DNA from 2 places in the Arthrobacter sp. zg-Y1110 genome. Region 1 is predicted to be linked to the other one. Evidence: predicted binding sites of a transcription regulator. Region 1 holds the regulator's gene; the other holds the start of a gene.
What was found. Region 1 encodes LexA, which represses DNA repair genes until DNA is damaged. Its sites were predicted from a motif close to TCGAACANNTGTTCGA; they were not measured.
Positions count from the first base shown of each region.

Region 1 (14,496 bases):
CGTCGGCGGCTCCGCCTAGGTGCCGCAACCGCGCTGGGTTCCCTGGCCGTGGCGAGTGTCTCCGGCGCTGCCCTTGGCACTGCCGGAGCAAACCTCCGGGCCACGGCCGGTATCCAGCTGGTGAACCTGGCCGAGCCGCTCCTTGCCGCCGCCGAGGACGCAGGCAACGCAGATGACGCCGACGACGGCAGGGACAGTGCAGCAGGACCGGACGAGCACCCAGCCACTGGCAAAGTGCCCGATCGGCAGGCGGCGGAGAAACCCCTGGCGGCCGGAGCAGGGACGGGAACAGAGGGTGAGGACCCGGACCACCGGGAGCCCGCAGCGAAGGCCGCAGCCGACGAGGCCGCACGGAGCACTGCAGTGGAGGCAGCCGCGCAATCGGCTGCGGAAGAAGCGGCCCGAGCCGCCGTACCGCTGGACGATCCAGCCGGAGCCAAGGCCTACGCTGCCGCGGCCCTGCCCGCCCGCGGCTGGGATGCGGGCCAGTTGACCTGCCTCGACACGCTCTGGACCAAGGAATCGGAATGGCTGACCAGTGCCCTCAATCCCAGCAGCGGGGCCTACGGAATTGCGCAGTCCCTCCCGGCGGAAAAGATGCAAGTGGCCGGAGCCGACTGGAAAGTCAGCTATTCCACGCAGATCAACTGGGGCCTGGACTACATTGCGTCCCGCTACGGCAGCCCCTGCAGCGCACTCAATTTCCATTACGCCAACAACTGGTATTAGGAAAAAGTCTGCCGCGGGGCATACCGGACGGTACCGCCGATGGACGTACCCTAGGAGGGTGAGTTTGACTGTTTCTTCTCCCGCCCCCGAGGCCCCTGCGGCCCAGCCCCGCACGTACGAGGTGCGTACCTTCGGCTGCCAGATGAATGTGCATGATTCCGAGCGGATTTCGGGATTGCTGGAAGGCGCGGGTTATGTGCCGTCCGACGGCGAACTGGCGGACATCGTTGTGTTCAATACCTGTGCCGTGCGGGAGAACGCGGACAACAAGCTGTACGGCAACCTCGGGCAGCTGGCGCCGGTCAAGGAAAAGCGGCCCGGGATGCAGATTGCCGTGGGCGGCTGCCTGGCCCAGAAGGACCGGGATACGATCCTGCGCAAGGCCCCCTGGGTGGACGCCGTCTTCGGCACACACAACATCGGTTCCCTGCCGGCACTGCTGGAACGGGCCCGGCACAATGCCAAGGCCGAGCTGGAGATCCTGGAGTCGCTGGACGTCTTTCCCTCCACGCTGCCCACCAAACGCGATTCCGTGTATTCGGGATGGGTCTCGATCTCCGTGGGCTGCAACAACACCTGCACTTTCTGCATCGTCCCGTCGCTGCGCGGCAAGGAACGCGACCGGCGGCCGGGGGAGATCCTGGCGGAAATCCGGGCCCTGGTGGACGACGGCGCCATCGAGGTAACGCTGCTCGGACAAAACGTAAACTCCTACGGGGTGGAGTTCGGCGACCGCGGGGCCTTCGCCAAGCTGCTGCGTGCCTGCGGCGACATCGAGGGCCTGGAACGGGTTCGGTTCACCAGCCCGCACCCTGCGGCTTTCACCGACGACGTCATCGAGGCCATGGCCGAGACGCCCAACGTGATGCCGCAGCTGCACATGCCGCTGCAGTCGGGCTCGGACAAGGTCCTCAAGGACATGCGCCGCTCCTACCGGTCAAAGAAGTTCCTGGGCATCCTGGACAAGGTCCGCGAGCGGATGCCGCACGCGGCCATTTCCACGGACATCATTGTCGGCTTCCCGGGGGAGACGGAAGAGGACTTCGCCGCCACCCTCGACGTCGTCGAGCGGTCCCGCTTCGCCACCGCCTTCACCTTCCAGTATTCGAAGCGTCCGGGCACCCCGGCGGCGGAACTGGCCGACCAGCTTCCCAAGGCCGTGGTGCAGGAGCGCTATGAACGCCTCACCGCGCTGCAGGACCGGATTGCCGCCGAGGAAAACGCCAAACAGGTGGGCACCACCGTCGAGGTCATGGTCACCGCCGCTTCGGGCCGCAAATCCGGCGAGACCGGACGTCTCTCCGGACGTTCCCGGGACCAGCGCCTGGTGCACTTCTCGGTGCCCGACGGCGCGCCGGCACCCCGCCCGGGCGACCTCGTAACCGTGCCCGTCACCGGGGCCGCTGCGTTCCACCTGATCTCCGACCCCGCCGGACCTGCGGACTACTCGCTGCGGCGTTCGCGCGCAGGTGATGCCTGGGACCGCTCGCAGGCCGAGTCCTGCGGCGTACCGGCCGGACCTGCAGGCACGCGCACCGGTGTGTCCCTGGGCATGCCCGCGCTGCCGCCGCGTTCCTGAGTGCCCGTGAACCCTTCCCAAAGTCTCCCCAAGTCCCCGGCGGTAACCCCCTTGAGTGCTTCCATACCGTCCGCTTCCGTGTCGTCCGCTTCCGTGCCGTCCGCTTCCGTGCCGTCCGCTTCCGTGCCGTCCGCTTCCGTGCCGTCCGCCGACGAACGGCCGGTGATCGCCGTCGTCGGGCCCACCGGGTCCGGAAAATCCGACCTAGGCGTTGCCCTGGCCCTGGAACTCGGCGGGGAAGTGATCAATGCAGATTCCATGCAGTTCTACCGGGGGATGGACATCGGCACCGCGAAGATTTCCGTAGCCGAACGCCGCGGCGTGCCGCACCACCTGCTGGACATCATGGACGTGACCGAAGAGGCAAGCGTCTCGGCCTTCCAGGCGCAGGCACGGGAGCTGATTTCCGAAATCCGGGCTCGGGGCAGGTACCCCATCCTGGTCGGAGGTTCCGGCCTGTACGTCCGGGCCGCACTGGACGTCCTGGAATTTCCGGGCACCGACCCGGCGGTCCGCGCCGGGATCGAAGCCGAACTGGAAACCCGGGGCCTGTCCGTGCTGCAGGACAGGCTGCGGGAAGTGGACCCCGTCTCGGCCGAACGGATCTCCGATGCGCGCCGGGTGGTACGCGCACTGGAGGTGGTCGAGCTGACCGGACGCCCCTTCAGTTCCTTCATGCCGGTGCGCCAGTACGTCTCGCCGGCCGTGCAGATCGGCCTCAGCGTGGAACGTCCGGTGCTGCATGAGCGCCTGGCCCGCCGGGTGGACAAGATGGTGGAACAGGGGCTGCTCGAAGAAGTCCGGCGGCTTGAGCCGGCCGGACTGCGGACCGGCCGGACCGCCTCGCGCGCCCTGGGATACGCACAGTTCCTGGCCGTCCTGGACGGGAAATCGTCCGTGGCGGAAGCCTCGGCGGCAACAGTGGTGGCTACCCGCCAGTTCGCCCGCCGGCAGCTGACCTGGTTCCGTGCGGATCCCCGGATCACCTGGCTGGAGCATAACGACCCCCGGCTGGTGGCCCGGGCGGCCGCGGCCGTCCGGGAAGGGCACCCGCCCAGTATCCTTGGTAAGTGACCAATACTTCTGCCTCCTCCGCCGCATCCCTGTCCGCCTCCGGCCTTCCCTCTTCCCTTGCGGGACTGCCCTTCGCGAAGGGGCACGGCACCGGCAACGACTTTGTGCTGGTAGCCGATCCCGACGCTGCGCATGACCTTGCCGCCGACGAGGTAGCCGCTGTCTGCGACCGGCACCGCGGTGTGGGCGGCGACGGTTTCATCCGGGCCGTCCGGTCCGAGCATCTGCCTGAAGGCCGTGCCCTGCTGCAGACGGCTCCGGAAGCCGAGTGGTTCATGGACTACCGGAACTCGGACGGCAGCATCTCCGAAATGTGCGGGAACGGGGTGCGCGTCTTCGTGCACTTCCTGCTGGAAGAGCGGCTGGTGGAACTGGCCGAAGGCGCATCTTTGGTGATTGGTACCCGCGCGGGGATCAAGACCGTAACCCGGATGGCCGGCGGCTATGCGGTGGACATGGGGCCCTGGGAGTTCATTTACCCCGACCATGCGGCTGCCAAATCCATGGACACGGTGGTCAACGCAGACGGACTGGAAGTGCCCCGCCCGGGCCTGTCCGTCAGCATGGGCAACCCGCACACCGTCGTGGCCCTCGCGGAACTGGATGAACTGGCAGCCACCAACCTGACCGCAGCACCGTCAGTGCAGCCGGAGCCGGAGCACGGAACCAACGTGGAGTTCGTGGTCCCGGCCGAGCCGCTCGTAGAAGACGGGGTAGGGCTGCTCACCATGCGCGTCCACGAGCGCGGCGTCGGCGAAACCCTCTCCTGCGGTACCGGCGCCTGTGCGGCCGCCGTAGCCACCCGGTTCTGGGCCGGAGCCGAAGCACCCGATGACTGGGCCGTGACGGTGCCGGGCGGCGTCGTCGGCGTCCGTTTCCTGACCGGGCCCGACGGCCGCGAACATGTGGAGCTCAGCGGACCGGCCGTACTGGTGGCACGCGGAACCCTGCTCTAGGCGCTGCGTTCCACCTTCAGGGTCCGGAAGGACTTCGCGGTGCTGTGGCGGGAGACGGTGAATCCGGACGGCAGGGTCTCCGCCAGCCAGCGCTGCAGGGAATCCGCGCCCAGGTTTTTCTGCACCACCAGCCAGGCAGTTCCTCCCGGCGCCAGGCGCGGCAGCCAGAGCAGCAACAGGGCGTGCAGCTCCTCTTTGCCGATCCGGATCGGCGGGTTGGACCAGATGGTGTCGAAGCGTACTTCCGGGTCCACCTCCTCCGGCAGGGAGGCCGTGACGTTTCCACAGCCCAAGGCCGCTGCGTTATCCCGGGTCAGCGCGATGCAGCGTTCGTTGACGTCGACGGCGTAGACCCGGGCCGCCGGGGATTTCAGCGCCAGGGTCAGGGCGATGGGTCCCCAGCCGCAGCCGATGTCCAGCAGGTTGCCGGTTTCCGGCGGCGCGGGAACTTCCTCCAGCAGCACCATCGTGCCCTTGTCGATCCCATCGGGGCTGAAGATCCCGCCCGCTGTCTGCAGGGTCCGTTCGGCCCCGTTGAGGCTGACGCGCAGCGGTTTGCGGACCTCGGGCCCGGACGGTGTGGAGGAGAAGTAGTGCTCTGTTGCCATAACAGTCCAGATTAGTCGCTGCAGGCGTGTGGCATGGAATTTATGGGTGGCCGTACGGGTTGTAAAGGACAGCTGGCGCGGTAGGGATCCATTGCGGAGAAGGTTGTTTTCCTGAGGATTTGTCGGTTCACTGGCCTACCATGGAAAGTACGTTCCAATAAGGAGATTATGACCATCAACAACTCCCGTCCCGTGCATTCGACGGACAGTTCCACACCCGAACTGAGTCCTTCGGATATCCAAGGTGTCATCGACAGGATTCTCGCCAAGGACAGCGCGGTCGAAGCAAAGGCCCCCGGCGACAAGCAGCGGGGCCGTGCCCAGGCACTTTCTGACGGCGACAGCGAGCACTCCGTCCACGACGGCGAGCAGCAGGACCTGGAAGAACGCCGTGCACTGCGCCGCGTTGCCGGGCTCTCCACGGAACTCGAGGACGTCACCGAGGTCGAATACCGACAGCTGCGGCTGGAACGGGTCGTCCTTGCCGGGCTCTGGAGCGAGGGCACTGCCGCCGACGCCGAAAACTCGTTGAAGGAACTTGCGGCACTGGCTGAGACTGCGGGATCCGAAGTCCTGGACGGCATCATCCAGCGCCGGCTCAAGCCGGACCCCGGCACCTTCCTCGGTTCCGGCAAGGCCCAGGAACTCAAGGACATTGTGACGGCCACCGGTGCAGATACGGTCATCGTAGACAGTGAGCTGGCTCCGTCCCAGCGCCGCGGGCTGGAAGACATCGTCAAGGTCAAGGTCATCGACCGGACAGCGCTGATCCTGGACATCTTCGCCCAGCATGCAAAGTCCCGCGAGGGCAAGGCCCAGGTGGAACTGGCACAGCTGGAATACCTTCTGCCGCGCCTGCGTGGCTGGGGCGAATCGATGTCCCGGCAGGCAGGCGGCCAGGTCGGCAGCGCCAGCGCCGGCATGGGTTCGCGCGGCCCCGGTGAAACCAAGATCGAATTGGACCGCCGGAAGATCCGCACGCGGATGGCCAAGCTCCGCCGCGAAATCGCGGCTATGAAGCCGGCACGCGAAACCAAGCGGGCCAACCGCCACCGCAACTCGGTGCCCTCCGTCGCCATTGCCGGCTACACCAACGCAGGAAAGTCCTCGCTGCTGAACCGGCTCACCGATGCCGGGGTACTGGTGGAGAACGCACTGTTCGCTACCCTGGATCCCACTATCCGCAAGGCCCAAACCGAGGACGGAATCGGTTACACGCTCGCGGACACCGTAGGGTTTGTCCGATCGCTGCCCACCCAGCTGGTGGAAGCCTTCCGCTCCACCCTTGAGGAAGTAGCCGACGCAGACCTGATCCTGCACGTGGTTGACGCTTCGCACCCGGACCCGGAGGGCCAGATCGCGGCCGTCCGGACCGTCCTCACCGAAGTCGACGCCCGCAAGGTGCCCGAAATTATCGTGCTGAACAAGGCCGACGCAGCGGATCCGTTCGTGCTTGAGCGGCTGCGCCAGCGCGAGCCGCGGCACGTGGTCGTCTCGGCGCGTACGGGCGAGGGTATCCCCGAGCTGCTGCAGGCGATTTCCGAGGGCATTCCGCGCCCCGGCGTGGACCTGGAACTGCTGGTGCCCTACGAGCGCGGCGACGTCGTCTCCCGCCTGCACCAGGAGGACGCCGAGATCCTCTCCCTGGAACACGGCGAAGCCGGCACCCAGCTCCATGTGAAGGTTCGTGAAGGGCTGGCAGCAGAGCTGGAGCAGTTCGTGACCCATGGGTAGGAAAGCGCCGCAGGGACCGGACCAGGTCCTGGATCTGCTTGACACGGCGGTAGCGGCCATGGGCGGGCAGAACAGGCCCGGCCAGCACGAGATGGCACGGCAGGTGGCCGAGGCCATCGAGTCCGGCGACCACCTGCTGGTGCAGGCCGGAACGGGTACGGGCAAGTCGCTCGCCTACCTGATCCCGCTGATTGCACACGCCTTGGAGAGCAGCAAACCCGCGCTGGTTTCCACTGCCACGTTGGCCCTGCAGTCACAGATCGTCGGGCGTGACCTCCCGCGCCTGCTGAAGACCCTGGAACCGAAGCTTCCGCGGGAAGTCGACGTTGCCTTGCTCAAGGGCCGCAGCAACTACGTCTGTGTCCACAAGACCGGCGGCGGATTCCCCGAAGAAGACGAAGCCGGAACACTGTTCCTGCTTGGCGACGAGCAGGCTGTCTCCCATCCCGCTCCCGCCGGCGGGCCCACCTCGGCGCTGGGGCGCGACGTCGTGCGCCTGCAGGAATGGGCGCAGGAAACGGAAACCGGCGACCGGGACGAGTTGCTTCCCGGCGTCAGCGACCGTGCCTGGCGTCAGGTGTCCGTCACCTCGATGGAGTGCCTGGGGGCGCAGAAGTGCCCGGTGGCGGAGGCCTGTTTCAGCGAACAGGCACGGGCCAAGGCCGCCGTTGCCGATCTGGTGATCACCAACCACGCGATGCTGGCCATCAGCGCGTTCGAGGGACTGGCCGTCCTGCCGGACTATGACGTGGTGGTGATCGACGAGGCACACGAGCTGCAGGACCGCGTCACCGGAGCGGTCACCGGACAACTCTCCGGAACAGTGATTTCCGCGGCGGTCTCCGCAGCACGCAAGCACACGTCCGCCACCATGGAGCCGCTTGCCGCTGCCGGCCGGGCTTTCGACTCCGTGTTTGCCCCGGTGCCCTCCGGACTGCTGGCCGCCGGGCTGTCCGAAGACCAGGAACTGGTCCTGGGCGCAGTGCGGGAAGCCTGCCGCACCGCGCTGTCAGATTCCAAGCCCGAAGGCTCCGACGCCGTCGACGGCGGCCGCCAGATGGCACGTTCCCGCCTGATGGCCGTCCTGGAACTGTGTGAACGCATCCTTGACGCAGTGAATTCAGGGGAAGTGCTGTGGGCATCGCGTGCCAGCACCTTCTCACCGGGCACCGGCTACACCGCTCCGGAAGACGACGCACCGCCCACCATCAACGTTGCACCGCTGTCCGTGGCCGGACGGCTGCGCGAAGGCCTGTTCGACGGACACACCGTCGTGCTTACCTCGGCCACCCTCGCCATCGGGGCGGAGTTCGGTCCGGTCGCCGGAGCCCTGGGGCTGCTGGGTGCCGGTGCACCGAAATGGACGGGGACCGACGTCGGCAGCCCCTTCGACTACCCGCGGCAGGGAGTCCTGTACGTAGCCAAGGACCTGCCGAAACCGGGACGCGGCACCTCCCCGGAGCAGCTGGATGAGCTGGAGTCGCTGATCAAGGCCTCCGGCGGCGGTGCCCTGGGTTTGTTCTCTTCCCGCCGTGCCGCGGAGGAAGCTGCGGAAGCGCTGCGGAAGCGGGTCGACTTTCCGATCCTTTGCCAGGGCGAATCCACCATGTCCGCCCTGGTCCAGCAGTTTGCTGACGAGGACGAGACCTGCCTGTTCGGCACCATGTCCCTCTGGCAGGGCGTGGACGTCCCCGGAGCCTCCTGCCGGCTGGTCATCATTGACCGGATTCCGTTCCCGCGTCCCGACGATCCGTTGATGACCGCCCGCACCCGGGCGGTTGCCAAGGCCGGGGGCAACGGCTTCATGAGCGTCTCGGCGACCCACGCAGCCGTCCGGCTCGCCCAGGGCGCAGGACGGCTGATCCGCGCCTCCGGGGATAAGGGAGTGGTGGCCGTGCTTGACTCACGCCTGGCAACCGCGCGCTACGGCAGTTTCCTGCGGGCCGCCCTGCCGCCCTTCTGGTCCACCACCGACCGTTCCGTGGTGCTTCAGGCGCTGAAGCGGCTCGCGGCGGAACCCGCGGGCGCGAAGAAGTAAAACCGCCGGGGAAGGGGATCCCGGAAACAAAAAGCAGCGCCGCCGTGTACCGGCGGCGCTGCTTTTGCATGGTCCTTTTGACGTCTGACCAGGACGTTCTGCTTGTGCCTAGAGCGAGCGCATCACTGAAACGACTTTGCCCATAATGGTGGCTTCGTCACCGAGGATCGGCTCGTAGCGGGTGTTCTGAGGCAGCAGCCAGGTATGTCCGTTGCGCTGCCGGAAGGTCTTCACGGTTGCTTCGTCCTCGAGCAGGGCCGCGACAATGTCACCGTTTTCGGCGGTGGGCTGGCGGCGGACAACCACCCAGTCACCGTCGCAGATGGCAGCATCCACCATGGAGTCGCCCGCCACGCGAAGCATAAACAGGTCGCCGTGCCCTACGAGCTGGCGCGGAAGGGGAACCATCTCTTCAACCTGCTGGTCGGCGAGGATGGGTCCGCCTGCGGCGATCCGTCCGACCAGCGGAACCATCGCCGTGTCGATTGCTGTGGTGAGGTCGGAGACGCTGCCGGAACGTTGCGTGCGTGAGCTGCCGCCGCCGGATTCCGGGACGCCCTTTGCTGCACCTTCAGCAGCCTCCGCGGCGTTCCCGCCGTTCGCCGCCTTGCCGTTGCCTCGGCGCACAGGAGCATCGCGGAGCAGGAGCGGAACCAGTATCTCCATGGCACGCGGGCGCTTGGGGTCCCGGCGGATATAGCCCAGCTTCTCCAACTGGCTCAGCTGGTGCGTAACGCTGGAAAGGCTGGCCAGCCCCACAATGTCGCCGATCTCCCGCATGGAGGGCGGGTAGCCGTTCGCATTCACCGAACGCTGGATGGTCTCCAGGATCTTCGTCTGCCGGGCGGTAAGGCCCTTGGTGCGTCCTGCCGGCGCGGGCGCGGCAGGGGAGGGGGTGCTGCCATTGGTAACACGGGCCACGTCGGCTTCCCTTCACAGTCGGCCCGTGGATGCGGGCCGGATGGTTCTAGCGGTGTATCTGGTTTGTCCTGCGGTGATTCGATGCGGTGGTTCCCTGCGGTGGTCTATCCCGCCAAGCCGTTTTGTCAGTGCCGGATGGTTAGTTGGTTCCAGCCGCTTCCAACAGGTTCAACGCTAGGGGAGCGCAGGCATATTTTCAAACATATATTCGAGCGAGTCTCGACAATGTTCGTAGATAGGTGCTAGAAATGTTCGAGTACAGCTTCGAACATATGTTCGACCCTGAGTAGAAAAACGGTCCGCCGACACCTCGGCGGACCCACCAGATGTTCGAATGCAGTTTCGAGCCACACTGTTTTTCCCGGTGCTTTTACGGGAAGCGGGGGAATCGGCGGAGCTGCTCTTCGGACCGGAAAGGTATTGACATGTCAGTACACGTACTTCCCCTCACTGCACAGAGCTTCACCGCACAGAGCCTCACTGAATCTGCCCCCGACCGGGCCGCTGACCCCGCCCGCATAGCCAACACCGCGGACACCCAGGCGTCGGTCCCGCTGCGCCTGACCCGCCGCGGCCGGCTCGTCCTGGTCGGCGCCCCGCTGATGATCGTGGCCGCTGCACTGCTGGTCTTCATCGGATTCTTCACCGCACCGGCTATGGCCTCGGGGGGCTCCCCGGAGCAGACACACACCATCCAGGTGGGTGTATCCGCCGGGGATTCACTGTGGTCGCTCGCCACCGAGTTCGCCCCGGACCGGGATCCCCGCACCGTGGTCGCCGACATCGTGGAACTCAACAACCTGGCGGACGCCACCGTCCCCGCCGGCAGCCAGATTTACATCCCGGTCTCGCGCTGATCCACCGGCCAGCGCGCTCCGATGATCCTTACCTGCGTGCCCGTAACAGAGGCGTGCTGGAAGTCGCTCAAATACAACGTCACCGCAGAGCGTCCTAAGCTGTAGAAGTGAACGAACAGCTGGAAAACCTGAACAGACTTCCCCTGCGCGATGATCTGCGGGGCCTGACCCCGTACGGCGCCCCTCAGCTGGATGTGCCCATCCTGCTGAACGTCAACGAAAATACCCACGGACTTCCGGAGCATGTGCGCCGGGCCATTCTGGCCGAGATTGAATCAGTGGTCGCCGGCCTGAACCGATATCCCGACCGCGAATTCACCCTGCTGCGGGAAAACCTGGCCAAATACCTCGGCCACGGACTGGCTGCGGAGAATATCTGGGCCGGTAACGGTTCCAATGAGGTTCTCCAGCAGATCCTGCAGGCGTTCGGCGGACCAGGGCGGACGGCCATGAGTTTCCCTCCGACGTACTCCATGTACCCGCTGCTCGCCAGCGGCACCGGCACCGCGTACGTCACCGGCACGCGGGAGCGGGACTTCTCCCTGACCCCCGAATCGGCTGCGGAGCAGATCCGGGCGCAGGCACCCAGCATCGTGATCCTGTGCACCCCGAACAACCCCACGGGTACTGCCCTGGAACTGGACGTGATCGAAGCCGCCTATGAAGCGGGAGAAGCTTCGAACGCCATCGTCGTGGTCGATGAGGCGTATGCAGAGTTCTCCCACGCCGATACCCCCAGTGCACTGCAGCTGCTCCCTGGCCGGGAACGGTTGATTGTTTCCCGGACCATGTCGAAGGCCTTCGCACTCGCCGGGGCCCGGATCGGCTACCTTGCCGCAGCGCCGCAGATTGCTGACGCCCTGCGACTGGTCCGCCTGCCCTACCACCTCTCCGCCATCACGCAGGCGACTGCGAATGCTGCCCTCACGCACGCCGATGCGCTCCTCTCCAACGTGGAAGACATCAAGGGCCAGCGGGACCGCATAGTGGCGGAACTGCGTGCGCTCGGACTGGAACCGGCGCCGTCGGACGCCAATTTCGTGCTGTTCAGCGGTATGGAGAATCCGCGGGCGGTGTGGGAAGGCCTGCTCGAAGCCGGCGTACTCGTCCGCGACATCGGCATCGAGGGCCACCTGAGGGTCACAGCCGGCACCGAAGCCGAAACCACTGCGTTCCTGACCCGGCTGCGGGAACTGCTCGCTGCCTGAGCGGAAGCCGGGCGCCCAGGATGTCCCCGGTTTCAGTGAGTCGGGGCGTTCGGGACTAAACTGATGACCTGCCGGGGCTTTGCCTATTGCCCCGCTTCCAATCTTCGTGAAGGAACCCCATGACTGTGGAGACCGCCACCGGACGCACCGCCCGCCTTGAGCGGACCACCAGCGAATCGTCTGTCTTCGTCGAGCTGGACCTGGACGGCACCGGCCGCGCCGACATCAGCACCTCGGTGCCGTTCTATGACCACATGCTGACCGCGCTGGCCAAGCACTCGCTGATGGACCTCACCGTCCGGGCCACCGGCGACACCCACATCGACGTGCACCACACGGTCGAGGACATCGCGATCAGCATCGGCGAGGCGCTGAAGACCGCCTTGGGTACCAAGGCCGGCATCCGCCGCTTCGGGGAAGCCACGGTACCCCTGGACGAGGCGCTGGCAAACGCCGTCGTCGATATTTCCGGGCGTCCTTACCTGGTGCACTCCGGGGAACCCGCCGGCCAGGAATACCACCTGATCGGCGGACACTTCACCGGATCCCTGACCCGCCACGTGTTCGAAGCCATCACCCTGCACGCGCAGATCTGCCTTCACATGCGGGTCCTTGGCGGACGCGATCCGCACCACATCGTCGAGGCCCAGTTCAAGGCCTTTGCCCGCGCCCTGCGCGCAGCCGTCGAATCCGATCCGCGCGTCGAGGGCATCCCCTCCACGAAGGGAGCACTGTGACTTCCCGCAACGTCACTGTCCTGGATTACGGATCCGGCAACATCCGTTCGGCTGTCCGCGCCTTGGAGCACGCCGGCGCCAACGTCACGCTCAGCGCCAAGCCTGACGACGTGCTGAACGCCGACGGATTGGTGGTGCCCGGCGTCGGAGCATTCGCGGCGGTAATGCAGGGCCTCAAGGACGTGGATGCGATCCGCATGATCGGGCGCCGCGTAGCCGGGGGCCGGCCGGTCCTGGGTATCTGCGTAGGCCTGCAGGTCCTCTTTGACGAAGGCGTGGAACACGGTGTCCGGACCAAGGGGATGGGCGAATGGCCCGGCGTGGTCGAGCGCCTGGCCGCCGACGTCGTGCCCCACATGGGCTGGAACACCGTGACGCCGCCCGAAGGATCGGCCCTGTTTGAGGGCATCGAGAACGAGCGGTTCTATTTTGTGCACAGCTACGGCGTGCAGAAATGGGACTTCGACGTCACCCAGCCGGCAATGCGCCCGCCGCAGGTCACCTGGGCGGACCACGGCGGCCCGTTCATCGCCGCGGTGGAGAACGGCGCCCTGTCGGCCACCCAGTTCCATCCGGAAAAGTCCGGTGACGCCGGCGCGGCGCTGCTGAACAACTGGCTGAAGACCCTGGGCTAGGCGCCGATATGTGGAGCGTTATCCTCATGGGCCTGGCCGGACTGCTCATCGGCGGTGCGGTGTCTTTCCGCAGCCAGGGCATGTCCAAAATCATCGTTATCAGTTTCTGGGTCCTGGCCGGAATGGCCCTGCTGGGCGCGTACCTGCTGACCCTCGACCTTTCCTGACCCCACCACCGAAAGCATCCAAATGCCCTTCAGCGAAACCCCTGTCCTTGAACTGCTGCCCGCCGTAGACGTAGCGGACGGCCAAGCCGTGCGACTGGTGCAGGGCGAGGCAGGCAGCGAGACCAGCTACGGCGATCCGCTGGACGCAGCCCTGGCCTGGCAGAACGACGGCGCCGAATGGGTCCACCTCGTGGACCTCGACGCAGCGTTCGGGCGAGGTTCGAACCTTGACCTGCTCAGCCGCGTAGTGAAGTCCCTGGATATCAAGGTGGAACTGTCCGGCGGGATACGGGACGACGAGTCGCTCGAAAAGGCCCTGGAGCTCGGCGCTGCCCGCGTCAATCTGGGAACCGCGGCACTGGAGAACCCGGGGTGGACCGCCAGCGCCATTGCCCGCTACGGCCAGGCCATCGCCGTCGGCCTCGACGTACGCGGCACCACCCTCGCCGCACGCGGCTGGACCCAGGAAGGCGGGGACCTCTGGGAGGTCCTGGCCCGGCTGGAAGAGGCAGGCTGCGCCCGCTACGTGGTTACCGATGTGACGAAGGACGGCACGCTGCGCGGGCCCAACCTGGAACTGCTCCGCGAGGTACTGAAACGCACCGACCGTCCGGTGGTCGCCTCCGGCGGCATCTCCAGCCTCGATGACCTGGCCGCGCTCCGGGAACTGGTTCCATTGGGGCTCGAAGGCACCATTGTGGGCAAGGCACTCTACGCCGGCGCGTTCACGCTGCCCCAGGCCTTCGACGTCGCCGGCCACCCGGAACGCTAGGTATGGCAGCACGCGAACTACCCGGCCACATTGCGGCGGCCCTTGCCGGCGCCGGCGGCCCCACCGATTCCGCGGGCCGGCCGTGGTCCGGACGGGACCTGGCCGGTGAGGGAAACCCGCTGCACAACTTCGATTCAGACAGCGGACGGACCGACCCGGGATACGCGGCGGCCCTGGCGAAACTGATTGCCGGGAGCGGAAGCGAAGCGGAAGTCGTAGCCTCCCTGGCCACGGCCCGCGTCTTCGTGCCGATCATCGCCGTGCTGGGGGAGGAAGCCGAATCCGACCACGGGCTGACCGCGGACAAGCAGGCCGATATGGCGCTTGTGACGCTCAACGCCCCGGACGGCCGCAAGGCGCTGCCGGTATTCACCTCCGTGGACGCTTTGGAACACTGGCATCCCGAAGCCCGGCCGGTTGCGGTCTACGCCAACCGCGCCGCACTCTCCGCCGTCGCCGAAGACGCCCAGCTGCTGGTTAT
Region 1 is NZ_CP104272.1:1,250,460-1,264,955, forward strand. It holds gene N2K99_RS05780 (hypothetical protein) at 1-729, shown strand, start outside; gene miaB (tRNA (N6-isopentenyl adenosine(37)-C2)-methylthiotransferase MiaB) at 788-2,308, shown strand; gene miaA (tRNA (adenosine(37)-N6)-dimethylallyltransferase MiaA) at 2,447-3,382, shown strand; gene dapF (diaminopimelate epimerase) at 3,379-4,338, shown strand; gene N2K99_RS05800 (class I SAM-dependent methyltransferase) at 4,335-4,946, opposite strand; gene hflX (GTPase HflX) at 5,115-6,680, shown strand; gene N2K99_RS05810 (ATP-dependent DNA helicase) at 6,673-8,718, shown strand; gene lexA (transcriptional repressor LexA) at 8,827-9,639, opposite strand; gene N2K99_RS05820 (LysM peptidoglycan-binding domain-containing protein) at 10,065-10,496, shown strand; gene N2K99_RS05825 (histidinol-phosphate transaminase) at 10,604-11,704, shown strand; gene hisB (imidazoleglycerol-phosphate dehydratase HisB) at 11,824-12,441, shown strand; gene hisH (imidazole glycerol phosphate synthase subunit HisH) at 12,438-13,076, shown strand; gene N2K99_RS05840 (hypothetical protein) at 13,085-13,243, shown strand; gene priA (bifunctional 1-(5-phosphoribosyl)-5-((5-phosphoribosylamino)methylideneamino)imidazole-4-carboxamide isomerase/phosphoribosylanthranilate isomerase PriA) at 13,266-14,015, shown strand; gene N2K99_RS05850 (SseB family protein) at 14,018-14,496, shown strand, end outside.

Region 2 (14,496 bases), 540 kb from region 1:
CCACTCGACGCCGGCCGCGGTATGCACCATGGCCCGGGTCTTGGGCATCAGCCCGCGCGGGTTCGCAAAATAGGAGTTCAGGCGGGAGCGGAGGTTCTTCGCCTTGCCCACATAGATGACCCGGCCGTGCTCGTCCCGGAAGCGGTATACGCCCGGTGCCGTGGGGATCTCCCCTGTTTTCGGCCGGTAGGTTGCTGGATCTGCCACGTCTCCATCCTACGTTCGCCTTTCGCCGGCCCCGGACGGCGGCATGGGGTTTCGCGCGGCGCTGAACAGTCCGGCACGCTCCGGGCGCCGGTGAGCGTCTTTACCGGGCCGTCTGGCTACCCCTCCGGCCGGTTCCGGTTGTAGCTGTCCGAGCGCTGCTGGCCGCTGAGCTCGGCGATGGCGTCCATGACCCGGTCGGTGGCCTGGCGGCGAGCCGGCAGCGCATGCTCCGGTCCGGTCTTCTGGAAGTACAGCGGCTGCCCCACCTTCAGGGTGAAGTGTCCGGGCTTGACCGTTTTCTTGCCGGCGGGCTGCAGCTTGTCGGTGTCGATGAGCCCCACGGGTACCACCGGAGCCCCGGAGGTCAGTGCCAGCCAGCCCACGCCGGTGCGGCCGCGGTAGAGCAGTCCGTCGCGTGAGCGGGTGCCTTCGGGGTAAATTCCGACGCCGCCGCCCTCCTCGAGGATGTCCAGCAGGGTCTTGAGCGCCGCAACGCTGGCGGCCTGCTGGTCGCGCTGCACCGGAATGGAACCCACGCCTTCGAAGAAGCTTTTCATCGCGAGCCCCTTGAGGCCGGTCCCGGTGAAGTATTCGGCCTTGGCGAAGAAACCCACGCGGCGCGGCAGCAGGGCCTGGACCAGGACGCTGTCCAGGAAGGACTGGTGGTTGCAGGCGACAATGAAAGGGCCGTGAGCCGGAACATGCTCGAGTCCGGTGATCGTGGGCCGGCACAGACCGGCGACAAGCCCGCGGGTGCTTGCCCGGGTCAGGTTATACAGAACCATTCAGTGCCGCTCCGTTCTGCGCATAGGCCAGCACAGCATCGGCCAGTTCTTCCGCGGTGTCAACGACGACGGCGGTCCCCGCCGCGTCGAGCTCGCCGGTGGCAGCGAAGCCCCAGGAGACGCCGATGCAGTCGATTCCGTTGGCAGCGGCTCCCTCGACGTCGTGCCTGCGGTCGCCGATCATCACGGCCCGGTCGAAGGAACCCGCGTGCCGCTCCAGGGCGGCACGGATAATGCCGGCTTTGCCGTTGAGTGCGGCGGCGGCCTGCTCGTCGGCGGGCGAGCCGTGAACGGAAGCAAAGAGGCTGTCCATGCCCTGCACCTCCAGGAGTTCCACCGCCAAGTGCCCGGGTTTCTGGGTGGCCACGGCTACGGTGTGCTCCGTGCGCAGATTCTCCACCAGGTCCCGGATGCCCGGGTAAGGCCGGCTCTGTGCCATGCCTGCCTGCCGGTAACCCTGCCGGTAGTGGCGGATCACCGCTTCCAGGCGGTCCTGGGGAACGCCGGCGATTTCACGCAGGGACGTCACCAGGGAGGGTCCGACCATCCGGAACAGGTCCGCCTCTGACGGCTGCGGCAGCCCGCAGGCCGTGAGGGCGGAACGGATGCCGCCCGTGATGGCACCGGCCGGATCAACCAGCGTTCCATCGAGATCGAACAGCACTAAAAGCCGGGGAGAAGTCACGGGCCTAAGTTTTGCATATCCGGGCGTCCCAAGGGAAAAAGGTATGCCCTGCGGTGCATATCTTTCGGGCGCGTATATTTCTCCGCGACCGGGCCGGACACGCCGAAGGCCGACGGCCGCCCGCTAGGGCAGCCACCGGCCTTCATTGAACTACTGGTTGAGGATCTCCGCCAGGAACGTCGCGGTGTGGCTGCCCTCCACCTTGGCAACCTTCTCCGGGGTGCCGGAGGCAACCACCTTGCCGCCGCCGGTACCGCCGTCGGGGCCGAGGTCGATGATCCAGTCGGCGCTCTTGATGACGTCCAGGTTGTGCTCGATGGTGATCACGGTGTTGCCCTTGTCCACCAGTCCCTGCAGCACCTCCAGCAGCTTGCGCACATCTTCGAAGTGCAGGCCCGTGGTGGGCTCGTCGAGGACGTAGATGCTGCGGCCGTTGGACCGCTTCTGCAGTTCGCTGGCGAGCTTCACGCGCTGCGCCTCACCGCCGGAGAGCGTGGTGGCGGGCTGGCCCAGCCGGACGTAGCCCAGGCCCACGTCCACCAGCGTGTTCAGGTGCCGGGAAATGGGACCGAAGGCGGCGAAGAACTCTGCTGCCTCTTCGATCGGCATGTCCAGCACCTCGGCGATGTTCTTGCCCTTGTAGTGCACCTCCATGGTTTCCCGGTTGAACCGGGCGCCGTGGCACACCTCGCAGGGAACATACACGTCGGGCAGGAAGTTCATTTCGATCTTCAGTGTGCCGTCGCCGTGGCAGGCTTCGCAGCGGCCGCCCTTGACGTTGAAGGAGAAGCGGCCCGGCAGGTAGCCGCGCACCTTCGCCTCGTTGGTCTCGGCGAACAGCTTGCGGATGTGGTCCCAGACGCCGGTGTAGGTGGCCGGGTTGGACCGCGGGGTCCGTCCGATCGGGCTCTGGTCCACGTGGATGACCTTGTCCAGCTGCTCCAGGCCCTCCACACGGGTGTGCCGCCCGGCCACGTGCTTCGCGCCGTTGAGCTTGTTCGCCATCGTCTTGTAGAGGATGTCGTTGATCAGCGTGGACTTGCCGGACCCGCTGACACCTGTCACGGCGGTGAAGACGCCCAGCGGAACATCCACGTTCAGGTTCTGCAGGTTGTTTTCCCGGGCACCTACGATCTTCAGCTGGCGGGACTTGTCCACCTTGCGCCGCTTCGCCGGGATTTCGATCTTCTTGCGCCCGGACAGGTAGGCGCCGGTGATGGAGCGCTCGTTGGTGAGCAGCTCGGCCAACGGGCCGGAGTGCACAACCTCGCCGCCGCGCTCTCCGGCGCCGGGGCCGACGTCGACAATCCAGTCCGCTTCCTGGATGGTGTCTTCGTCGTGTTCCACCACGATCAGGGTGTTGCCCAGGCTGCGCAGCCGGATCAGGGTATCGATCAGGCGCCGGTTGTCCTTCTGGTGCAGGCCGATGGACGGCTCGTCGAGGACGTACAGCACGCCGACGAGGCCGGAGCCGATCTGCGTGGCCAGGCGGATGCGCTGGGCCTCGCCGCCGGACAGCGTGGCCGCCGGGCGGTTCAGGCTCAGGTACTCCAGGCCGACGTCGAGCAGGAAGGTCAGGCGGGCCTGGATCTCCTTCAGCACCTGGTTGGCAATCTGCGCTTCACGTCCGGTCAGGACCAAGGTGTTCAGGAAGTCCGCGGCTTCGCGCAGCGGCAGGGCGCTGATCTCGGCGATGTTGCGGCCGTTGATCAGCACGGACAGGGACGCCGGGTTCAGCCGCGCTCCCCCGCACTCGGGGCAGGCGATTTCCCGCATGTACTCTTCGTACCGGTCACGGGCGTGGTCCGATTCGGTTTCCCCGTGCTTGCGGTGGATGTACTGGATCACGCCTTCAAAGCCGGTGCTGTACTTGCGTTCGCGGCCGAAGCGGTTCCGGTACTGGACCACCACCTTGTGGTCCTTGCCGTGGAGCACTGCCTCGCGCACCTTGGCCGGGAGCTTCTTCCAGGGGGTGTCCATCGAGAAGCCCATGTCCTTGGCCAGGCCGTCGAGCAGCCGGTTCCAGTACTCGGTGGTGGCGGTGCCCAGGGACCACGGGGCGATGGCGCCCTCGGCCAGGGACTTGGAGGGATCCGGAATGATCAGGTCCTCATCGACTTCCAGCCGGGAGCCGATGCCGGTGCAGACGGGGCAGGCCCCGAACGGGTTGTTGAAGGAGAAGGACCGCGGTTCGATTTCGTCGATGGCCAGCGGGTGCTCGTTCGGGCAGGCGAGGTTCTCGGAGAAGGTGCGGGTCCGTTCGCTGCTGTCCTCGGGGATGTCGACGAAGTCCACCACCACGCGGCCGTCGGCCAGGCCGAGTCCGGTTTCCACGGAGTCCGTGAGCCGCTGCCGGATGCCGTCCTTGGCCACCAGGCGGTCCACGACCACTTCGATGTTGTGCTTGTACTGCTTGCCAAGCTTCGGCGGATCGGACAGCTGGACCTGCTTGCCGTCCACCCGGGCACGCGAGTAGCCCTTGGCGGCGAGTTCCTTGAACAGGTCGACGAATTCGCCCTTCCGGCCGCGGACCACCGGGGCAAGGATCTGGAACCGGGTTCCCTCTTCGAGTTCGAGGAGCTGGTCCACGATCTGCTGCGGGGTCTGCCGGCTGACGGGCTCGCCGCAGACCGGGCAGAAGGGCCGCCCCACACGGGCCCAGAGCAGGCGCATGTAGTCGTGGATCTCGGTGATGGTTCCCACCGTGGACCGCGGGTTCTTGCTGGTGGACTTCTGATCGATCGAGACGGCGGGTGAAAGCCCCTCGATGAAGTCGACGTCGGGCTTGTCCACCTGGCCGAGGAACATGCGCGCATAGGCGGACAGGGACTCGACGTAACGCCGCTGCCCCTCCGCGAAGATGGTGTCGAACGCCAGGGAGGATTTGCCCGAGCCGGACAGGCCGGTGAACACGATCATGGCGTCCCGCGGCAGGTCCAGGTCAACGTTGCGGAGGTTGTGCTCGCGCGCACCTTTCACTACCAGGCGGGAAAGGTCATTGGCTTTATGCGGCACGAACGTGGTGTCAGCCGTCGGAAGAGTCGATTTAGGCACGTTTTCCACTGTAGTTCAAACGCCGATTCGAAAAAGTATTCGACCCCCCGGGTTTCGCCGCGGGCGAAGCGGAGCCGGTGCGGGGGTCCCTGGCTGCGGGCCTTTGGAGCTGCCGGGGCTGCATCGCACGCGTGCACGGGGTCCCACGGTTAGGGGCTGCTGGTAGTTCCTGAGGTCCCACCGGCACCAGCAGCACCACCGAGTGGGATGCTGTGCTGGGGCGCAGCCCGGAAGCTGAGTGACCGTTTAGCCCAGGGCCGCCCGCAGGAGGGACACGGCGTCGTCATCCGAGACGCCGTTGGCCCGCACCGCTGCGGCATACGCAGCGGCAGCTTCGGCCACCCGGCCGCGGCCGGTGTCGCCGCCCGCCGCGACAACAGTGCCGGCGCGGGACCGCGTGGTGACGACCTGCGCCTGCTCCAGCTCCCGGTAGGCCTTCGCCACCGTGTTCACGGCCAGTCCGAGGTGTCCGGCCAGTGCACGCACCGGTGGAAGCCGGGTCCCAATGGCGAGGCGCCCCTCGTTCACGGCGTCCAGGATCTGCAGGCGGAGCTGTTCGTAGGGCGGCACCGAGCTGGAAGCGTCAATCCGGACCCCTGCCAGCACACCGGCGTCGTTGCCGGCGGGGGTCGGTGCGGTTACGGGGGTTGTGTCAGGCGTCATGGTGCAATGCTAGTGCCCGGCCGGATCGGCAGGCGCCGGCACGTCGGCCACCGCCGCGCCACCCGCCGCGCCATCCTGTGCCGGTCCGGCGAACTGTGAACGGTAGAGCTCGGTGTAGAACCCCTCGGCCTCCAGCAGTGCATCATGGGTTCCCTGCTCCACGATCTGCCCGTCCCGCACCACCAGGATGATGTCCGCGTCCCGGATGGTGGACAGGCGGTGGGCAATCACGAAGCTGGTGCGGTCCTGCCGCAGGGCGTTCATCGCCAGCCGGATGGCGATTTCCGTGCGAGTGTCCACGGAACTGGTCGCTTCGTCCAGCACCAGGATGGACGGGTTCGAAAGCCAGGCCCGGGCGATCGTCAGCAGTTGCCGCTGGCCCTGGCTGAGCGCCCCGCCGTCGTACCCGAGCACGGTGTCGTAACCCTCCGGCAGGGACCGGACGAAGTGGTCCACGTGGGTGGCCTGCGCCGCCTCGACAATCTGCTCCTCGGTTGCGCCGGGTGCGCCGTAGGCCAGGTTCTCCCGCACCGTGCCCTCGAACAGCCAGGCGTCCTGGAGCACCATGCCGATGTGTCCGCGCAGGTCCTCGCGGCGGAGCCGGGCAATGTCGATGCCGTCAATGGTGATGCGGCCCGCGTCCACCTCGTAGAAACGCATCAGCAGGTTGACCAGCGTGGTCTTGCCGGCACCGGTGGGACCCACGATGGCCACGGTCTGCCCGGGCTCCGCGGTGAAGGACAGGTTCCGGATCAACGGCGCATCGGGGCTGTAGCTGAAGGAGACGTCTTCGAAGGCCACCCGCCCCCGCACCGCCTTCAGGTGGTCGGGCCGGGAAGGGTCCGGTTCTTGTTCCTTCGCGTCAAGGAGGGCGAACACCCGTTCGGCGGACGCGACGCCGGACTGGAGCATGTTGATCAGCCCGCCAAGCTGTCCCAGCGGCTGGCTGAACTGTCGGCTGTACTGCACGAAGGCCTGCACGCCGCCGATGGACAGCTGCCCGTTGGCGACCTGCAGGCCGCCGACAACCGCCACGGCCACGTAATTCAGGTTCGAGATGAACATCATGGCCGGCATGATGATGCCCGAAACGAACTGGGCGCGGAAGGCGGAGCGGTACAAACGGTTGTTGGCGGGGGCAAAGCCTTCGATGACCCGCTCCTGCTGGCCGAAGGCCTTCACCACGTCCTGGCCGGTGAACATTTCCTCGATATAGCCGTTTACCTCGCCGGTGGACTTCCACTGGGTCTTGAACTCTGCCTGCGAGCGCCGGGCAATGAGGACGGTGACCAGCGCCGAGACGGGCACGGTAATCACGGCGATCAGTGCCAGCAGCGGGGAGATGGAAACCATCATTGCGAGCACGCCCACGATGGTCAGGACCGAGGTGATGATCTGGGTCAGGCTCTGGGAGAGCGTCTGGGCCAGGTTGTCGATGTCGTTGGTGACCCGGCTGAGGACGTCTCCCCGCGATTGCTGCTGGAAGTGGGACATGGGCAGGCGGAACAGTTTGCCGTCGACGTCGCGGCGCAGCCGGTACATGGCGTTCTGCACAATGCGGGCGGTCACCCGTGCCTGGAACCAGCCGAACGCGAAGGCCGCCAGATAGATGCCCAGCACGCCGAGCAGGATCCCCGCCAGCCTGCCGAAGTCCAGTCCCTGCCCCGGGACCACATCCATCGCCGCGAGCATGTCCGCCAGTTCCCGCTCCCCCGAGTCCCGCAGCGCCTGGACCTGTGCCTCCTTGGACATCCCTGCGGGCAGGCCCTGACCGATGAAGCCGTCGAAGATGACGTTGGTGGCCTCCCCGAGGATCCGTGGCGCGCTGACGGCGAGCGCCACGGAGACGACGGCGGCAACCAGTACCGCCGCTACCCGTACCCGGTCCGGTGCCATCAGCGCCAGGATCCGACGGACACTGGCGGCGAAGTTCTCCGGCTTGACGGTTGCGGCAGCTCCCGGGCGTCCCCGTACCCCCGGTGTACTCATGCCACTTCCTCCGCGGTCAGCTGTGAAGCGACGATTTCCCGGTAGGTGTCCGAGGACCCCATCAGCTCCGCATGGGTTCCCTGACCCACGATCCGGCCCTCTTCCAGCACCAGGATCTTCGCGGCGTCGGTAATGGTGTTCACCCGCTGTGCCACGACAATTACCGTGGCATCCCGGGTCTGCGGCTTGAGCGCCGCCCGGAGCCGGGCATCCGTGGCGAAGTCGAGGGCGGAGAAGCTGTCGTCGAAGAGGTAGATGGACGGCCGGACCACCAGGGCCCGGGCAATCGCGAGGCGTTGCCGCTGTCCCCCGGAGAAGTTGGCTCCGCCCTGTTCCACCTGGTGGTCCAGTCCTCCCTCGGCAGTCCGGACGAAGTCCGCCGCCTGGGCGGTCTCCAAGGCTTCCCAGAGTTCGGCGTCGGTGGCGTCCGGCCGGCCGAAGCGCAGGTTCGAGGCGATGGTGCCGCTGAAGAGGTAGGCCCGCTGGGGCACCAGCCCGATACCGCGGCGCAGCGAGGAGAGGGTAACCCCGGCAATGTCCTGCCCGTCGACGGCGATGCTGCCGGACGTGGAGTCGAGCAGCCGCGGGACCAGGTTGAGCAGCGTGGTCTTCCCCGCCCCCGTGGAACCGATGATGGCCGTGGTCTCCCCGGGCAGGGCCTCGAAGCTGAGGTTGAACAGCACCGGATCCTCCGCGCCCGGGTAGCTGTACCCGACGTCGGTAAAGGTGAGCCGTCCGCCGTCGTACGCCAGCGTCCCCGCCCCGGGAGCATCCGCAACGCTGGTACGGGTATCCAGCACCTCGAAGATCCGTTCGGCGCAGACCGCTGCGCGGGGCAGCATCATGACCATGAACATGGACATCATCACCGCCATCAGGATCTGCATGATGTAGGCAATAAACGCCGTAAGTGCGCCGATCTGCATCTGCCCGGCGTCAATCCGGAAGGCACCGAACCAGATCACCGCGACCGTGGCGAGGTTGGCGACCAGCATGGCGGCGGGAAACAGCAGGGCCAGCAGCTGGCTCACCCGCAGCTGCGTGGAGGTGAGGTCCCTGTTCGCCCCGGCGAAGCGTTCCTGCTCGGAGTGCTCCCGGATGAACGCGCGGATGACGCTGATACCCATGATCTGTTCCCGCAGGACCGAGTTGACCCGGTCGATCTGCCGCTGGGCCCGGCGGAACAGGGGAATCAGGCGCTTCAGCACCAGCCCGATCACCAGGAACAGTGCAGGCAGGATCAACAGCAGGATGCCGGAGAGCGGTATGTCCTGGTTCAATGCCAGCAGTACCCCGCCCACTCCCATGATGGGAGCCGAAACCATCATGGTGAAGGTCATCAGCAGGGTCATCTGCACCTGCTGCACGTCATTGGTGGTCCGGGTGATCAGCGACGGCGGCCCGAACAGGCCGACTTCCCGGGAGGAAAAGGTCTCCACGTTGGTGAACAGCGCGGCCCGGATATTGCGGCCGGCGCTCATGGCCACCCGCGAAGCCAGATAGGTGGCCGAAACGGAACACAGGACCTGGCCCGCCGTGACGGCAAGCATCCAGCCGCCCACCTGCATGATGACGCCCGTATCCCCGGTGACCACGCCGCGGTCAATGATGTCCGCATTGAGGGTAGGGAGATACAGCGTGGCGACGGTCTGCAGCAGCTGCAGGAGAACGACGGCGGCCACCGCGCCTTTATAGGGGGCCAGGTTTTCCCGGACCAGCCTCAGAAGCATCCTTGCAACCTACGCCCGTCCGCGAGCGCAGACAATACCCGGGTAAGACTGGTGTCCCGGGGCGATGCCGGGGCCGGATCGCTACACTGGCGGCATGGAGGATCTGGAGAACATCACTATCCGCAGCGTGTCCGTCAGCGAAATGGACAACAACGTCTACCTGCTCACCGGGAAGGCGTCCGGTGCGCAGGTGCTTATCGACGCCGCCGCCGACTTCCCGGCCATCGAGCGGCTGCTGGCCGACGGGGCGCAGGACGCCGCGGTACCGGCGAAGCTGGAACTGGTCATCACCACGCACAGCCACTGGGACCACGTCCGGGCGCTCGCCGAAACGGTGGCGGCCACCGGTGCGAGGACCGCAGCCGGCACGGCGGACATCCCCGACATTGAGGTACCCACGACTGTTCCCCTGGACCACGGGGACACCGGCACGTTCCCCGACTTTGAGCTGGAGGCGATCTCGCTGCGCGGCCACACCCCGGGCTCCGTGGCCCTGCTCTACCGGGACCCGCACGGTCCCGCCCACCTGTTTACCGGGGATTCCCTCTTTCCCGGCGGGCTGGGCAACACGCAGAAGGACCCGGAACGTTTTGCACAGCTGTATCAGGACGTATTCGAACGTGTGTTCGATTATCTGCCGGATGACACCGTGGTGCACCCGGGACACGGGGCCGGCACCACGTTGGGCGCCGAGCGTCCGCACCTGCGGGAATGGAAGGAACGCGGCTGGTAGCTGCCGTGCTCTTCGGAGTTGCTAGGCCTTTTTCCGCCCCACCATAAACAGGCGCCGGAACGGGAAAACGGTTCCCCAGGCCTGCCGCGGATAGGCCTGGCGCAGCAGCGCCGCGTATTCGGTTTCGAAAGCGGCGAAGTCCTCGGCGGACAAGGCGTCGATGACCGGACGCAGGGCGGTGCCGCGTACCCATTCCAGCACCGGGTCCTCACCGGCCAGGACCTGGGCGTAGCTGGTCTCCCAGACATCCGCTTCGAATCCGGCCTCGGTGAAGAGGGCCAGGTAGTCCCCGGGCTCGTCCACGGCGTCGGCATGGCGCAGCACCCCCTCCAGCTTCGGGGCCCAGGCGGCGCTCGCCGCCAGTTCCCGCATCAGCACATGGGAAGGTGCAGTGAAGTTGCCGGGGACCTGCACCGCCAGCCAGGCGCCGTCGTCGAGCTGCTTGGCCCAGCGGCGCAGGAGCTCCTGGTGACCCGGCACCCACTGCAGTGCGGCGTTGGACACCACCACGTCCGTGCCGGGCTCCGGTTCCCAGTCCTCGATCCGGCCCTGTACGAAGTCCAGGTTCGACGGCGCGCCCTCCAATGCGCGGGCCGAGGCGATCATCTCCTCCGAGGAATCGACGCCGGTGACCTGCGCCTGCGGCCAGCGGGCAGCGAGTGCGGCGGTGAGGACGCCCGTGCCGCAGCCCAGGTCCACCACACGCGCGGGAGAAGAAGCAGCTACCCGGGCCGTGAGGTCGAAGAACGGGCGGTCGCGGTGCGAGGAGAACTGTGTGTACTTTTCGGGATCCCATTTCATGGCCCCGAGCCTAGCCGCCGCACCCCGCGGAAAACGGGAGCGGCACGGCCCCGTTAGTCTGGTATGGACATGAAACTTCTTGAGCAGCTTGCCTCCGGCCCGTCCAGCACCCGCACCATCGATCCCGACGAGACCTACACGTCCTTCCTGGAGTGGGTGGAGAGCCGGGGCATGTCGCTGTACCCGGCGCAGGACGAGGCAGTGATGGAGCTGGTGACGGGGAACAACGTCATCCTGGCCACCCCCACCGGTTCCGGCAAGTCCATGGTGGCGATTGCTGCGCATTTCCATGCCATGGCGCACGATGAGCGCAGTTACTACACCGCCCCCATCAAGGCCCTGGTCTCCGAGAAGTTCTTCGCACTGTGCGAGATTTTCGGCGCCGAGAACGTCGGCATGGTCACCGGTGACTCCTCCGTGAACAAGGACGCCCCGATCATCTGCTGCACCGCGGAGATCCTGGCCAACATTGCCCTGCGCGAAGGCCCCGACGCGGACCTGGGCACCGTGATCATGGATGAGTTCCATTTCTACTCGGACCCGCAGCGCGGCTGGGCCTGGCAGGTTCCGCTGCTGGAGCTGCCGCAGGCCCAGTTCCTGCTGATGTCCGCCACGCTGGGCGATATGACCCGGATCGCGAACGAGCTCAGCGAGCTCACCAACCGGGACACCGTCACGGTCTCCTCCGTGCAGCGGCCCATCCCCCTGCATTACTACTACGTGGAGACCCCGGTCCAGGAATCCCTGGAGGAGCTGCTGGCCACCAAGCAGGTGCCGGTCTACGTAGTGCACTTTTCCCAGATCGAAGCCATTGACCGGGCCCAGGCCCTGATGAGCATCAACGTCTGCACCCGCGAGGAAAAGGACAAGATCGGCGAGCTGATTGCCGGCTTCCGGTTCGCTCCCGGCTTCGGCAAGACCCTGAACCGGCTGGTCCGGCACGGCATCGGCGTGCACCACGCCGGCATGCTGCCCAAGTACCGCCGCCTGGTGGAGCAGTTGGCACAGGCCGGCCTGCTTAAGGTCATCTGCGGCACCGACACCCTGGGGGTCGGCATCAATGTGCCCATCCGCACCGTGCTGATCACCGCCCTGTCAAAGTACGACGGCACGCGCACCCGGCCCCTGAAGGTCCGGGAGTTCCACCAGATCGCCGGACGCGCCGGGCGGGCCGGCTATGACACGGCAGGCACCGTCGTCGTGCAGGCACCGGAACACGTGATCGAAAACGTCAAGGCCATGGCCAAGGCGCAGGCGAAGTTCGGTGATGACCAGAAGAAGCTGCGCCAGGTGGTGAAGAAAAAACCGCAGGCCGGCTTTGTGTCCTGGGGCAAGCCCACCTTCGAGAAGCTGGTGGACGGCACCCCGGAGCCGCTGACCTCAAGCTTCAACATCACCCACTCCATGCTGCTGAACCTGCTGGAGCGTCCGGGTGACCCGTTCACAGCGGCCAAGAAACTGCTCACGAACAACCACGAGACCCGGTCCTCCCAGCTGGCCCTGATGAAGAAGGCCCTAAGCATCTACCGGGAACTGAAGACCGCCGGCATTGTCGAAGTGCTGCCCGAGCCCGACGCCGACGGCCGCACCGTCCGCTTGAAGGTGCACCTGCAGCCGAACTTCGCCCTCAACCAGCCGTTGTCCCCGTTTGCCATGGCCTCCCTGGAGATCCTGGATCCGGACAGCCCGTCCTACGCACTGGACGTGGTCTCCGTGATCGAGGCGATCATGGAAAAGCCCCGACAGGTCCTCTCCGCCCAGGAGAAGAAGGCCCGCGGCGAAGCGATCGCCGCCATGAAGTCCCAGGGCATCGAGTACGACGAGCGGATGGCCCTGCTGGAGGAAGTCACCTATCCGCAGCCGCTGGCGGAACTGCTGGAGCAGTCCTTCGAGGTGTACCGCTCCGGTGCACCCTGGCTGGGCGAGTTCGAACTCAGCCCCAAGTCGATTGTCCGGGACATGTACGAGCGGGCCATGAGCTTCGGCGAGTACGTGCAGTTCTACTCGCTGGCGCGCTCGGAAGGCGTGCTGCTGCGCTACCTCTCGGACACCTACAAGGCACTCCTGCACACCGTGCCGCCGGAACGGCTCCGCGAAGATCTCGAAGACATCATCGAGTGGCTCGGCGAACTGGTCCGCCAGACCGATTCCTCGCTGCTGGACGAATGGGAAGAGCTGACCAACGGCATCAACCCCGACGCCTCGGATGAACCGGTGCTTCCGCCGGTTCCGGACCGGCTGACCGCCAACGTACGGGCCTTCCGGGTCATGGTGCGCAACGAGATGTTCTCCCGGGTGAAGCTTTTTGCGGACGAGGATGACCGCGCCCTTGGAGAGCTCGACGGCGACGCCGGCTGGGACGCCGACCGCTGGGCGGAGGTCCTGGACGCGTACTTCGAGGAACACGAGGACATCGACGACGGACCCGACGGCCGCGGCCCGAACCTGCTGATCATCAAGGAACTCCCCGGCAAATGGGAAGTCCGGCAGATCTTCAAGGACCCGGCCAACCACCTGGACTGGGGCATCACCGCGGAAGTGGACCTGGCCGCCTCGGATGAAGCCGGCAGCCCCGTCATCAAGGTGATCACCGCCGGACGCCTGGATTAGGCTGGGCAGCATGCAGATCCGTCCCGCGCGTCGAGAAGACGTTCCCGTCATCCTCGAGCTGATCCATGACCTGGCCGTCTACGAAAAAGAGCCGCACGCGGTAAAAAACACCGTGGAGGCCCTGGAAGCGAACCTCTTCGGAGAGCACCCGGCCATCTTCGCCCACGTGGCGGTGGAGCACGGAGCGATACAGGGCTTTGCCCTCTGGTTCCTGAACTACTCCACCTGGGAGGGTGTGCACGGCATCTACCTGGAGGACCTCTATGTCCGCCCCGAGGCCCGGGCCGGGGGCATCGGCAAGGCACTGCTGCGCACGCTGGCGGAAATCGCCGTCGAACGCGGCTACGCCCGTGTGGAGTGGTGCGTACTGAACTGGAACGAACCGTCCATCGCGTTCTACAAGTCCCTTGGTGCGCTCCCGCAGGATGAGTGGACCACGTTCCGGCTCACCGGGGACGCGCTGGCCTCCTTCGGTGCCTCCCCGGAGGAGGCGAAGTGACGGCGGCCGTTCCGCACACGGCCTCGCGCACCTACCCAGTCCGCGGCATGAACGTGACGGACCACTGGTTCACGGTGCCGCTGGACCACGCGGTTCCGGACGGTGAGACCATTACCGTCTTTGCCCGCGAATACGTCGACGCCGAACTGCCCGCGGCCGAAGCGCAGGAGTTGCCGTGGCTGCTGTACCTTCAGGGCGGCCCTGGCGGCAAGGGCAACCGGCTGCTGCAGTTCGGCGGCTGGACGAAGGCTGCGTCCAAGCACTTCCGGATCCTGATGCTGGACCAGCGCGGGACCGGGCTCTCCACTCCGGCGGACCGGCAGACCCTGCCGCGCCGCGGAGACGCCGCGGCGCAGGCGGAGTATCTCACCCATTTCCGGGCCGATTCGATTGTGGCCGATGCCGAGCTCATCCGGCAGGCCCTGGGCTCGGGTCCGTGGAGCACCTACGGGCAGAGCTACGGCGGCTTCTGCACCCTGACCTACCTCTCCTTCGCCCCCGAGGGACTGCGCGAATGCCTCGTTACCGGCGGACTGGCCCCCTTGACGGGGCCCGCGGACCGGGTCTACGAGGCAACCTTCCGGCGGGTGGCGGCACGCAACGCAGAGTACTTCGGGCGCTACCCGGAAGACCGGGAGACCACCACTCGGATTGCCCGGCACCTCGAGTCGGTCCCGGAGTTCCTGCCCTCCGGGGAGCGGCTGACCGTGCGTCGTTTCCAGATGGCCGGGTCTTATCTG
Region 2 is NZ_CP104272.1:1,789,886-1,804,381, reverse strand. It holds gene uvrC (excinuclease ABC subunit UvrC) at 1-207, opposite strand, end outside; gene N2K99_RS08365 (1-acyl-sn-glycerol-3-phosphate acyltransferase) at 324-992, opposite strand; gene N2K99_RS08360 (HAD hydrolase-like protein) at 979-1,677, opposite strand; gene uvrA (excinuclease ABC subunit UvrA) at 1,828-4,731, opposite strand; gene N2K99_RS08350 (GntR family transcriptional regulator) at 4,978-5,394, opposite strand; gene N2K99_RS08345 (ABC transporter ATP-binding protein) at 5,404-7,383, opposite strand; gene N2K99_RS08340 (ABC transporter ATP-binding protein) at 7,380-9,113, opposite strand; gene N2K99_RS08335 (MBL fold metallo-hydrolase) at 9,208-9,846, shown strand; gene N2K99_RS08330 (trans-aconitate 2-methyltransferase) at 9,868-10,647, opposite strand; gene N2K99_RS08325 (RNA helicase) at 10,717-13,257, shown strand; gene N2K99_RS08320 (GNAT family N-acetyltransferase) at 13,268-13,756, shown strand; gene N2K99_RS08315 (alpha/beta fold hydrolase) at 13,804-14,496, shown strand, end outside.
Region 2: uvrA (excinuclease ABC subunit UvrA) is a predicted target of LexA. The motif match lies at 4,759-4,774, and genes of this name have one in related genera.